Regions from separate parts of the Mesorhizobium sp. M1182 genome, predicted to be linked through region 2. Evidence: predicted binding sites of a transcription regulator. Region 2 holds the regulator's gene; each other region holds the start of a gene.
What was found. Region 2 encodes LexA, which represses DNA repair genes until DNA is damaged. Its sites were predicted from a motif close to TGTTCNNNNTGTGTTCNG; they were not measured.
Positions count from the first base shown of each region.

Region 1: NKH33_RS22230 (Y-family DNA polymerase) is a predicted target of LexA. The motif match lies at 1,086-1,103, and genes of this name have one in related genera.
Region 3: NKH33_RS22530 (ImuA family protein) is a predicted target of LexA. The motif match lies at 2,206-2,223, and genes of this name have one in related genera.

Region 1 covers NZ_JAMYMD010000021.1:49,774-53,821, forward strand. Annotated here, with positions in the region: gene NKH33_RS22225 (ABC transporter ATP-binding protein) at 1-112, shown strand, start outside; gene NKH33_RS22230 (Y-family DNA polymerase) at 1,120-2,115, shown strand; gene NKH33_RS22235 (hypothetical protein) at 2,356-2,610, shown strand; gene NKH33_RS22240 (hypothetical protein) at 2,663-2,830, opposite strand; partial or broken gene NKH33_RS22245 (transposase) at 2,989-3,515, opposite strand; gene NKH33_RS22250 (hypothetical protein) at 3,683-4,048, shown strand, end outside.
Region 2 covers NZ_JAMYMD010000008.1:15,530-19,577, forward strand. Annotated here, with positions in the region: partial or broken gene NKH33_RS12025 (ComEC/Rec2 family competence protein) at 1-1,681, shown strand, start outside; gene lexA (transcriptional repressor LexA) at 1,675-2,409, opposite strand; gene kynU (kynureninase) at 2,857-4,048, shown strand, end outside.
Region 3 covers NZ_JAMYMD010000022.1:4,512-8,559, reverse strand. Annotated here, with positions in the region: gene NKH33_RS22535 (DUF6504 family protein) at 1-1,167, opposite strand, end outside; gene NKH33_RS22530 (ImuA family protein) at 1,100-2,182, opposite strand; gene NKH33_RS22525 (metallopeptidase family protein) at 2,366-2,788, shown strand; gene NKH33_RS22520 (DUF1737 domain-containing protein) at 3,078-3,284, opposite strand; gene NKH33_RS22515 (HpcH/HpaI aldolase/citrate lyase family protein) at 3,313-4,048, opposite strand, start outside.

The sequences.
Region 1 (4,048 bases), on a different contig from region 2:
AGTGCCTGTTCTGGCGCTTCAGAAGGACGGTCGCAAGGCTGCTTGTCACTATGCCGAGACCCTCGAATTACGCGGCCAGCGTAGTGGATCCCCCATTGAGATACTCGAATGAAAAGCCCTCGACCAACTGGCGAAGAGGCGGACCCTTTTTCATTATGAATCGAAAAGGTGCACCGCATTGTGAGAAAGTCAGCATACCACACCGACCGGGACAGACTACCACCGTCTTCAACGTCGCTTACGACCGCGGATAAGCAGCTGGATGAGAAACTCTCGAAACCGGGCGTGGTAGCCAGCCATTTTGATTGCAGGCCCGACCGGGGTAGTTCTTAAGTCGTATCCGCCCGCGCGCTGCGTTGCCCGAGGCGAGCCTACCAGTCGGAACAAAAAGTACGTTAGCTGCCGCGTTTGAGGGGCTCCGGCGTTTCCGGCCGGGCTCTATGTCGCTTTCGCTCAACCGAACCCGACATCCGGTTTCGGCCCATGACGGTGCCGCGACGAAGGTGGCTAGGCGGCAATTCAGAACCTTTGTGCGACGTTAGCAATGTCTGTTTTCGAGCGCCTGTTGAACTGGATGCGACGGCCGAATTCGGGGCGCAAAGCTGTCATTTCCCGCGCGTATGGCCAGGTCTCCGGGTCATGACTTTCCTTTGACCTCCGTTCAGGGGGTCGGCGAGGGGGTCGAGAGCGGCATTTGTTTCGGGCAGCAAGCGTCGGATTTTCACCCCACTACTGCTGTCCGGCGCGGAATATCTCAGGTAGGAAAGGGAAAAATCAGGTCTGGAAAACGAAATGAGATCGATAGACTGGCCTGCAGCGCCGCCTATGACGGATGATCAACGGCGCAATGCCCTGGCTGACATGGAGTTAATCGCGTGCGGCGAAGAACTCGATTTGCCGTGGCGCCGTGTCCGGATTTTGCTCGATCATAAGCTTGCGGTGGTCCAGCATCCCGTTTTGACGGCGGGGAGCCGCACGTCTCTCGGCCTGACTGATCACGGCCTGCGATTCATGGATGCTGCAGGAGCACGCCAGACAAATTGCGCATAAGAACAAATTCCTCTTGACGGGGAACCGGCGGCGGGTGTTCTACTTTTGTTCATTACGACAGGAGCAACCATGCGCAAGCCAGAAACCATCGAACGGCTCTATTTGGATTTCGATGGCTTTTTCGCGTCTGTCGAACAGCAGTGCGACCAACGTCTGCGCAGTCGGCCGGTCGGTGTCATTCCCTTCGAGGGAACGGACAGAACGGCCGTGATCGCATGCAGCCGCGAAGCGAAAGCGTATGGCGTCAAGAATGTCATGCCGATCAACGAGGCGAAGCGGCTTTGCCCGGAGCTCGTTCTAGTTCCGCAAAAGCCGGATTTGTATCGCCGGGCACATAATGCGCTCTTATCGGAAATTGAAACGGTGATTCCGATCGACACGGCGAAGTCGATCGATGAGCTGACGTGCCGCCTCGACGAGGCGGGCCGATCTGACCCGCTCGCCCAGGCGTCGAAGATCAAAGCGACGATTGCCGAAAATGTCGGACCATGGATCACGTGCACGATCGGGTTTGCGGCCAACCGGCAGCTCGCGAAAATTGCCTGCAAGGTTGGCAAGCGCGATGGCGGCCGATATGGTGACGGGCTAACGATCTGGCGGCCGGAAGACCTTCCGGCTGCGATGCTCGCCGTCACAATGGAAGACATTCCAGGTGTCGGCGGCAACATGGCAAAGCGGCTCTATCGTGCCGGCATCCACCGACGGAACAGCTTTACAATGTCCAGGCAAAGCATATGCGCAAGCTTTGGGGCAATGTTACCGGAGAGCGCCTTTGGTGCGCTGCACGGTTATGACGTCCAAGCACCCGCCTCGAGCCGTGGCATGTTCGGACATCGTCGCGTGTTGCCACCGGAGTCGCGGACGATCCGGGGCGCGCGCGAAATCTCGCGCCTGCTGCTGATCAAGGCGGCGCGGCGGCTGAGGCGAGAAAACTTCTATGCTGGGGGCTTGTGGCTCTGGCTGTCGATCCGAGACGGGACTTGGATGGGAAAGCGCCATTTGCCGGTCGTCAACGACGATCAGAACTGTGGGACCAGGTACGGAAGGACCACCCGCGCGGCCTGATGATTTTTCGGATTGGCGTCACGCTCTACGACTTGTCGCCATCACATTAACGCCAGCTCGATTTGCTGCTCATGACGATTGCCAGCGACGGCGTTGGGAAAACGCCAGCAAGGCGATCGACAATCTGAATACGCGCTATGCCGGCACGGTCGTCAGCCTCGGCCAGTGGCGGCCGCCGGCGGGCGGCCATGTTGGCGGCAAGATCAGCTATACGCGCATTCCTTCAGCAGAGGATTTCTGGTGAAAAGCTGGAAGCGAAACATTCGCGTCGGCGACCTCGCCGACAATCAAAAGCTGGAAGCGCGCTGCAAAAAATGCGGCCACGTCCACTACCTCACGCGGGCGATCGTCTGCACGTCGCCGGAGCGTGAATTTCTCTACATCGACGAGCTGGAGCGCGAAACCGTCTGCAGGGCGCGCGGCTGTCACGGCGGAGTGCGGCTCTCGATGGTGCGGCTCGACGAGCTGAGCGGATTCGTCGGCGGCCTGGCCTAGCGGTGAAAACCGCTACGCTTCCGTTGATCCTATCGCTCAAATTGAGCCGGCCTCAGTTCTCCGCGTCCTCGCGATGTTCCCAGCAAGACCAAATCGTCTGTTTCCCGCGCGGAAAGCCCCAGCCGCCCCACTTCGTGCATCCCGCATGCTCGCAATAGTGTTCGTAGATCGCTATCGGGCGCGACGCCGTCACCGGCTTTGATGAAGGATCGTCGCTCATGTATCAGATCCCATACGCGGTTCGCATGTCGATCGGCGTGATCATTTCGTCGCCGCCTTTGTTCTTGCTCGAATTCATCTGGCGGTCGACGCGATGGAATTGAAGCTGGCCGTCAAGATCGTGCGAAAGCAGAGCCTTGGCCTCGCCCGCCGGCGTCCATTGCGTCCGCCGCCATCTGCCGGCGGTTCGCCCGAGCCGTCCTTCGGCTTGACGCTCTTCATCGACGCCCACGCCTCGATCAGCGTGCCGTCGACCGAGAAGTGGTCCGTGGACAGAAGCTTCTTCACCTTGGGCTGCGCCAGCACGGCAGCCAGGAACTTCGCCGCGATGTCGCCCTCCAGCAGCCGGTCGCGGTTCTTCGAGAATACCGAATGGTCCCAAGCAGCATCGACGCCGATGCCGACGAACCAGCGGAACAGAAGATCGTATTCCAGCCGCTCCATCAAAAGCCGTTCCGAGCGGATCGAATAGAACGCCTGCAACGGCATCGCCCGCAGCAGCCTCTCCGGTGGGATCGACGGCCGCCCGATCGGCGTGAGTACAGCGCCGCGAACTCCCGCTCCAGTGCCGAAAGCGCCTCGTTCACAATCGCCCGAATTGTCCGCAACGGATGATCGCGCCGCACCCGCACCTCAAGGTCTACGTAGCTGAACAACTCGCCCGTCTGTCCGTCTCCGCCCCGCATGATTCACTCCCACCTCTTCGTGATCAGAGTGAATCACGAAACCTGGGGCCGTCGCGAGCCCTTTTTCAACAGCCAGCTAGGCTTCGTATCCTATCGTGCTCTCGTCCTTGATCAACGTTTTTATCAACTCGAGTTTGGCCGGGGTGGCAGGGGCGGAGGGTGCCCGCATGAGGAATGAAGCCATGCTGAGCCTAGGAAAATCTTCAAATGACCTACCCGGAGACAACCATTTCACTCGGCAGAATCGCACGGCGATTAATGCTGAGGCGCGGCTCGGCACCCTGGCCGACATAACCGAACGACATGTCGCAGCTCAAAGAGCGGCCAAAGCGTTGCGAGAGACTGAGAAGGGGCCTGGGGCTGGCGACGTGATCGCGTTGGACGAGGCCGCGGCGCGGCGCGACGTGATTGCGTATCAGCCCGCCGATCACCGGGAATCCATTGGGAAGCTGGTATACATCGCGGCATATTTCATCGCGAGGCGGGAGCGTCTCGAGGAAAGGGAAATGGCGACGGTTATGGAGATGGCGGCG
Region 2 (4,048 bases):
GCGGCAGCGGCTTTTTTCTCGGCAATCCGAAAGTCGTGTCGTCGGGCAGCATGCCGCTTGCCGCGCAGCTTTCTTCCGCGATCGAAGACGCGCGCGAATCCATCGCCGACCATATCCGCAGCCGCATCGGCGGTGCCGAGGGCGAGATTGCTGCTGCGCTGATCGTCGGCGTGCGCGCCGGCATTCCCGAGGAGATCAACGAAGCGATGCGGCGCACCGGCATCTACCACATCATCTCTATCTCGGGGCTGCATATGGCGTTGGTCGCCGGCACCATCATGGCGCTGCTGCGGGGTGCCTTTGCGCTGTTTCCCGATTTCTCATCGCGACGGCCGGTCAAGAAGTATGCCGCGGCCGCCGCGCTTTTTTCGATTGCGGCCTACCTCGTCTTTTCCGGCATTGTCGTGGCGGCCGAACGCAGCTTCATCATGCTGGCGGTGATGCTTATCGCCGTGCTGGTCGACCGGGCCGCGCTCACCATGCGCAACCTGGCGATCTCGGCCATCGCGGTCATCCTGGTGTCGCCGCACGAGGTGGTCGGTCCGAGTTTCCAGATGTCCTTCGCCGCGACGGCGGCCCTTGTCGGCGCCTATGCAGGCTGGTCCGATTACCGCGCCGGGAGGGCCACCACGCCGCCGCCGCGGCAGTCGCCGCTACGCCTTGCCACTCGAAAGGTCCTGCTGGGCATGTGCGGTCTGGCGATGACCTCGATCATTGCAGGGAGCGCCACGGCGCTTTTCGCCATATGGCATTTCCAGCGCGTGGCGCCGCTCGCCTGTTCGCCAATCTGGCCATCATGCCCATCGTCTCACTGGTCGTCATGCCCTTCGCCGTTCTCAGCGCGCTGGCGATGCCGTTCGGTGCGGATGGCCCTTTCCTCTATGTCATGGGCAAGGGGCTGACGGCGATGATCGCCCTGTCCGGGTGGATCTCGGAGCGCTCGCCGATCGATGCGGTCGGGCTGATTTCGCTGAGATCCGTCCTTCTGGTGACGATCGCCCTCGTCATTGCCAGCATGGCGACGACGTGGTTGCGGCTGGCGGCACTTCCTTTTGCGCTCGCCGGCTTGCTGACGACAACGCAGACACGCATACCCGACGTATTGGTCTCGGAGGACGCACGGCTGGTCGCGCTGTCGATCGGCAGCGGTGAACTCGCGGTCAACCGGGCACGCCCGAATGAGTTCACCATCGACAACTGGAAACGCGCGCTCACATCGGAGGCCATCGTCGCGCCGGAAACCCCTGGAAAGAACGACCCGCAATTCGACATTGCCGATCCGGCCGACCTGCCGCCGGGCATGCCGTTCATTTGCACGGACGGCCTCTGCCTTGCCAGGCATCCATCCGGCGCGATCATCGCGCAAGCCACGGACCGCGATACTGCGCGGCCAGCCTGCGCCTTTGCCAGCTTGATCGTCATCGACGACGCCACCGCCCATAACCCCTGCTACTACGACCGGCTGGTCCTCGTCGTCACCAAACGGCAACTGGCGCGCGCGGGAAGTGCCGCCGTCTATTTCGATCCACAAGCGGCAACACGCGCCGAGATCCGCTTCGCCGTCGAAAAATCATACCGGCCCTGGCACGTGCAACGGAAATTTTCACGCGCGGCACGGGGCCTGCCGCCATACCGCAGGGCCGACAATCCCAAAGCCGGCGCCAAGGGCGGAACTCAGTAGCGGCGGATCAGTCCGACGAGCTTGCCCTGCACCTTGACCCTGTCTGGTCCGAAGATGCGCGTCTCGTAGGCCGGATTGGCGGCTTCCAGGGCGATCGAGGCGCCCTTGCGGCGGAACCGCTTCAGCGTCGCTTCCTCCTCGTCGACCAGTGCCACCACGATCTCACCGGGGCTCGCCGTATCGGCATTGCGGATGATCACCGTGTCGCCGTCGAAAATGCCGGCCTCGATCATCGAATCGCCTTTGACCTCGAGCGCATAATGCTCGCCGCCCATGATCATATCCGGCGGCACCGAAATCGAATGCGTCTGGTGCTGGATGGCGTCGATCGGCACACCGGCAGCGATGCGGCCCATTACCGGGATCGAAACGGCGGCGACGACATCGTCGTCATTTCCGGCTGCGGGCACGCGCGACGATGTCGGCTTGCCCTGCCGAGGGGCGCCTTGCCCAAGGCTGCCCTGGATGACACTCGGCGAGAACTTGCGTGCCGCATTGAGGCCGGGGGCGATCGAGTCAGGCAGGCGTAGCACCTCCAGCGCACGGGCCCGGTTGGGCAAACGGCGAATGAAGCCGCGCTCCTCCAGCGCCGTAATCAGCCGGTGGATTCCGGATTTGGAAGCCAGGTCGAGCGCTTCCTTCATCTCGTCGAATGAAGGCGGGATACCGCTTTCCTTCAACCTTTCGTGGATGAACATAAGCAGTTCGTGTTGTTTGCGTGTCAGCATAGCGACCCCCAACAGAATCAGAAAAACAAACCCAGAACAAACACTATCTGTTCCAGTTGTGTTCCGCAACTGTTTAAAGTTTAATGAATGCGTTAAGGCTCGGGAAACAAACGACGTCCCCTACCGGCGTAACGCATTTTCACCGCCGCGAGCCTCATCGCCTTGATTCTGCTTTCGTTTGCGCCCTTCTGGCCTCCTAGAAGGCGGCACTGGCATCGGCCGTCGGTCGGCAAAAGGCACGGAATTGAACCCGTATCGACTGTGCGGTTTGGTCAATGCACCGTGAACGAAACGAACTCAAAACGCCAACCTCGGGTTAAGTCCCGGTTTCCACCGCCTGGTCAGGCTGCTTCTCGCCGGTGGAGCCTTGCTGCGCGCAACCAAGTAATGGAAGAACAGTCGATGCGTGTCCGGCGTTGCGTTGGATCTTGGGGGAGCAGACAAATCATGACAGGAATTCCCGATCTCGTGGCCATAAAGGCGATGGATGCCGCGGATCCGCTGCGCGCGATGCGCGACCGCTTTGTGTTGCCGCAAGGAGTGATCTATCTCGACGGCAATTCGCTAGGAGCTGCTTCACGTGCCGCTTTCGATGAACTGCACAAGGCCGCGACCGAAGAATGGTCGCATGATCTCATCCGCGCATGGAACACGGCCGGCTGGTTCAACATGCCGCTTGAACTTGGCGACCAGCTCGGGCGCCTGATCGGGGCCGCGGCCGGCCAGACAGTGGTCTGCGACACGACATCGGTCAACATCTACAAGCTGCTGCACGCCGCCATGGCCATGCGACCGGAGCGGCAGGTCATCGTCGCCGAGGGCGATAGTTTTCCGACGGACCTCTACATGGCCGAGGGTGTGGTTTCGACGCGAAAAGATACGCTGCTGCGCCTCTCGGGAGTCGACGCGCCGACCATCGAAGAGCTGATCGACGAACGCACCGCTGTGGTGCTGGTCAACCACGTCAACTATAGGTCGGGCGAACTGCGCGACATGCCGGCGCTGACGCGCAGGGCTCAGGAAGCCGGGGCGATGATCGTCTGGGATCTCTGCCACACCGCCGGCGCGATGCCAGTCGAGCTCGACAAGGCAAACGCCGATTTTGCCGTTGGCTGCACCTACAAATATCTGAATGGCGGCCCGGGCGCGCCTGCCTTCATCTATGCGGCTGAGCGGCATCTTTCCGACATCCAGCAGCCGCTCACCGGCTGGTGGGGCCATGCACGGCCCTTCGCCTTCGAGCCAGGCTATGCGGCCGGCACCGGCATCCGCCGGTTTCTGTGCGGCACGCAGCCGGTCCTGTCGATGCGCACGCTGAAGGGCGCGCTCGACATCTGGAACGATGTCGACATGACGGCGGTGCGCAAGAAGAGCATCGCGCTGGCGGATCTGTTCATCGAGCTTGTCGAGGCAAAGTGCGGCACTTACGGGCTCACGCTCGAAAGCACGCGCGATGGGGAAAAACGCGGCAGCCAGATTTCATTCATGCATGAGCATGGCTACCAGGTCATGCGCGCGCTGATCGAACGTGGCGTGATCGGCGATTTTCGCGCGCCATCGACCATGCGCTTCGGCTTCACCCCGCTCTATGTCGGCTATGCCGATGTCTGGCAGGCCGTCAAAGTGCTTGAGGACATCC
Region 3 (4,048 bases), on a different contig from region 2:
GACGGTCGTGGGAGCGTCCTTCGCCTTGTCCGGCTGCTTCGGCGGCGAGCTTCTCTGCGGCACCTCCGTGAAGGGAAGGGTGGCGACGGCGCGCTCCGGCAAATGGCTCTCGACGGCGACCGGCTTCAAGACCGCGCCTTCGCCGAGCCGGGCGCGAATGCGGTCGGCAAAAAGCGCGATATCGGCACCGTCGTCGCTCGTCTCGCCGGCAAGGTCGGCCTGCTGCATGTCGAAGGCGGCGGCGGTCAGCACCGAAAGGCGCACGAGATCGAAGCCATAGCCGGCGTCGATATCCTGTTCGAGCGCGGCAAGCCTTTCGTGGAACAATTTCTGGATCAGCCGCGGCTCGCGCAGAGGCCGCGAGGTGCCGACGGCGATGCGGCTGACGCCGCCATCGACGCGGAAAAGCAGCAGCGCCAGCCGCCTTGCGCCCTCGCCGCGACGCTCGAGGTCGCTCTTCAAGGTGGTCGCCAGCATGCCGGTCAGCCGCTCGATGTCCTCGGTCAGCATGATCGGCTCGGCAAGGTGACGCTCGACCGAAAGCGGTGCCACCGGCAGGCGCGGCGACACGGCCTCCTCGAGGCGGCCAAGCGCATGGTCGAGGCGCAAGAGCAGCGATGCGCCGAAGCGGCGGGCCAGCGGCGCGCGCGGTGCCGCCATGACGGCGCCCGCCGTGCGCAGGCCGACGCTTTCGAGGCTGGCGCGTACCTCCGGGTCGATGCGCAGCGCCGCCAGCGGCAAGGGCGCGAGAAGCGCTTCCTCCCCACCATCGGGCACGATGCGGTCGCCAGCAAACCGCGCCGCCGCCCAGGCAGCACCAGGCGTGGCGGCAAGCCCGGCGCGGACATCGAAGCCCTGATGGAAAAAACGCGACAGGATATCATCCAGCATCGAGCGTTCGCCGCCGAAAAGATGGGTGCAGCCGGTGACGTCGAGATAGAGGCCGTCGGTCCCGTCAAGCGCCACCAGCGGGGTGTAGCGGTCGCACCAGTCGGCGAGGCCTTCGAGCAGGCGCCGGTCGGCCTCCGGATCGGCCTCCACGATGTCGATCGAGGGATGCATGGCGCGTGCGTCGGCTATGCCCATGCCGCGCTTCAGATTAAGCGCCTCGGCCCGTTCGTCGAGGGCGGCGATGCGCTGGGTGTTCCCTTGGCGATGGCTGATCACCAGCGGCAGGTGATCCGACGGCCGGGAACGCCAGGACCGCCCCAGACGCTGCCGCAGGATCCTCTCGGCGGCGAGATGCGGAAACCACAAGGATAGGATTCTTTGGCCGTTCTGGGGCCCATTCCTGAGACCTTCCTTGCTCGCCCCGTCTTTCTTCGAATATGCGTTCATCGGGGTTCCACTCCAGTGTGAATTTTCCGGGCAAAGCCGTGCGGCTCTTGCCGATGGCGACGGTGAAGGCGGGCCGGCCGATCGAGCCGGCGAGCGGCCCGGCAAGCGTCTTACGCGTTGCCGCCGGTGCCGCCGACAGGATGAGGCGGACGGGCGCTGCCGTCGGTTCGGGCTCGCCGGCCTGGCGCAGCAGGAACAGCGGCCGGCCCGCACTCTGCGCGCGGGCGTGCAGCCGCCGCGTCGCGGTGAGGTCAAGCCGCTGCGGGCTGCCGCGGATTTCGAGGATGACGGCGGCCAGCGCCGTCATCCGGGCAGCCTCCTCGGCGATCCACAGCGCATCGAGCAGCCTTGGCGCCTCGGAAAACAGCAATTGCTCCGGCTCGATGCCGAAGAAGGCGTGAAGCCCCCTGGCATAGGGAAAGCCGGCCTCGCGGAAAACCTCGGATGTGCCGATCCACAGCACCGGCAATTGCGGCCCCTGGCTGAGGATCAGGCTGACGAGCGACAAGGCAAAACCGGCAACGGCCCCGGCATCGCGGGTCGCGGCGCCATGAAACTCGCTCACCGCCGCCTTCGGCAGGCCGCCGCTCAGCGCGGCATCGAGGCGCTCGGCGCCGGTGCGCAAAAACGCATCGGGCGGCGCCACGGCAAGGCCGCGCCGGACAATGGTCAGATTCCGAGCGGGTGTCGGATGCCGAGAGGGTGTCAGACTCTGACGAGGGACATCCGCGTCAAACGACGAACTGGCCGGCGCCTCCAGGCGCTCGGGCAAGGTCCCTTCGATCTTCGCGATCTGGCGGCGCAGGGCAAAAACAGTCTCCCGCGCCACGGCGCTTGTCGCCATGACGGTCAGCTTCCACTCACACTTGTTCCTGTTATGTTCTCTAGGATTCCAGAGGTCGCCCGAAGAGTCAAGCGGAGTCATGGGGAATTTATTCCTGTAGTGGGGGCATGGCACGGGCACTCCAGCCCGACCATTTGCCGAGTCCGGCCTGAAAGCCTATATGCCGGGATCAAAGGACAAAGCATGGCTCGCATCTACCAAACACGCATCTGGCACGACCAGCTTTCGCCAACGATGGAGGAAATCGAGCTCCTGGCGCTGGAGGCCTATGCCCATCTGCCGGAGGACTTTCGCAAGTTGACCGGCGAGATCGTCATTCAGATCGCCGAATTCCCGACCGACGAGATCATGGACGACCTTTCGCTGGAAACGCCCTTCGACCTGCTCGGCCTGTTCGAGGGGCGCGGCATCGCCGAGCGCTGGAATCCGCAGACCGGCGAGGGGCCGAACCGCATCACCCTCTATCGTCGCGCCATCCTCGACTACTGGGCCGAGAACGAGGAAACGCTGGGCGACATCGTCACCCACGTGCTGATCCACGAGATCGGCCACCATTTCGGCCTGTCGGACGACGACATGGAGAAGATCGAGGAAGCAGCAGAGTGAGCGACCCCGCTCCTCGTCATCCTGGGGCGGAGCAAGGAGCGAAGCGACGCGGCGCAGACCCCAGGATCCATGCCGTGATAGTGATGCAGTGCGCCGGCGGCGCAGAACCGACCGCTCATCATCCCGTTCTGGGTAACGGGGCTATCCCGATCGGTGGTAGCTCACACTAATCCTGATCCGCCGTGCCCTTCGGCAGAGGTAACGGCATGGGTCCTAGGGTACTCCGCGACGTCGCTTCGCGACTGCTACGCCCTAGGATGACGAAGGACGAGCGCTTCAGCGAACCTCCCTACCAGTCGCTGAGCTTGGTGTCGGGGCCGTATTCCTGGCCCTCGATGTCCTTCACCACGGCCTGGCCGCAGCGCATGGTCTTGGCTTCCTGGTCATAGGCATAGGTCGGCGAGCCGAACAGGTGCCAGCCCTTGTTCAACGCCGCCGTCACCTTGTGGCAGAAGCTGGAATCGTCCGGACCGGACAGAAAACGGTAGAGTTTCATTCTTCAATCCTGTCGTCAGTTGCGTTAGTCATGCGCGAACAGCGGCGGCCTTCGCCAGCAGTTTTTCGGCCTGCGCCAGATGCAGCCGCTCGACCATCTTGCCGTTCAGCGCAACTACCGCCCTACCGGTATTTTGGGCGAGCGCGAAGGCATCCTTGACCGCGCGCGCTTCGGCTATTGCTTCGGGCGACGGTGCAAAGGCGCGGTTCGCGGCTTCGATCTGAGCCGGATGGATTAGCGACTTGCCGTCAAAACCCATGGCGGCCGCTTCCGTGCACTCGCGCGCAAACCCGTCCATATCGCGAAAATCATTGAAGACGCCATCGAGCAGGTCGAGGCCGCCGGCACGCGCCACGAGCACCATCTGCATCAGCCATGGAACGAGATAACGCCGGTCGGGCGTGGCGAGAATGCCGGTGTCCTTGACCAGGTCGTTCGTTCCGGCAACGAAACAAACCAGGCGAGAGCCCGGATCGCGGCCGAGCTCGGCAATCGGCCCGATGTTGAGCAGCGCCTTGGGCGTCTCGATCATCGCCCATAGCTTGACTTCGTCGGCGATAAAATTGTCGTCGAGCACGTCGCCGGCCTCGAGAATGTCGCGCGGCGTGTCGACCTTGGGCAGCAGGATGGCGTCGGGCGAGCATTTTGCCGCGGCCAGCAGGTCGGCGCCGCCCCACTCGCTCGACAGCGCATTGATGCGCACGACCATCTCGCAGCGCCGGTTGGAATGGCCGGCGAAAATCGCCACCAGCTTTTCGCGCGCG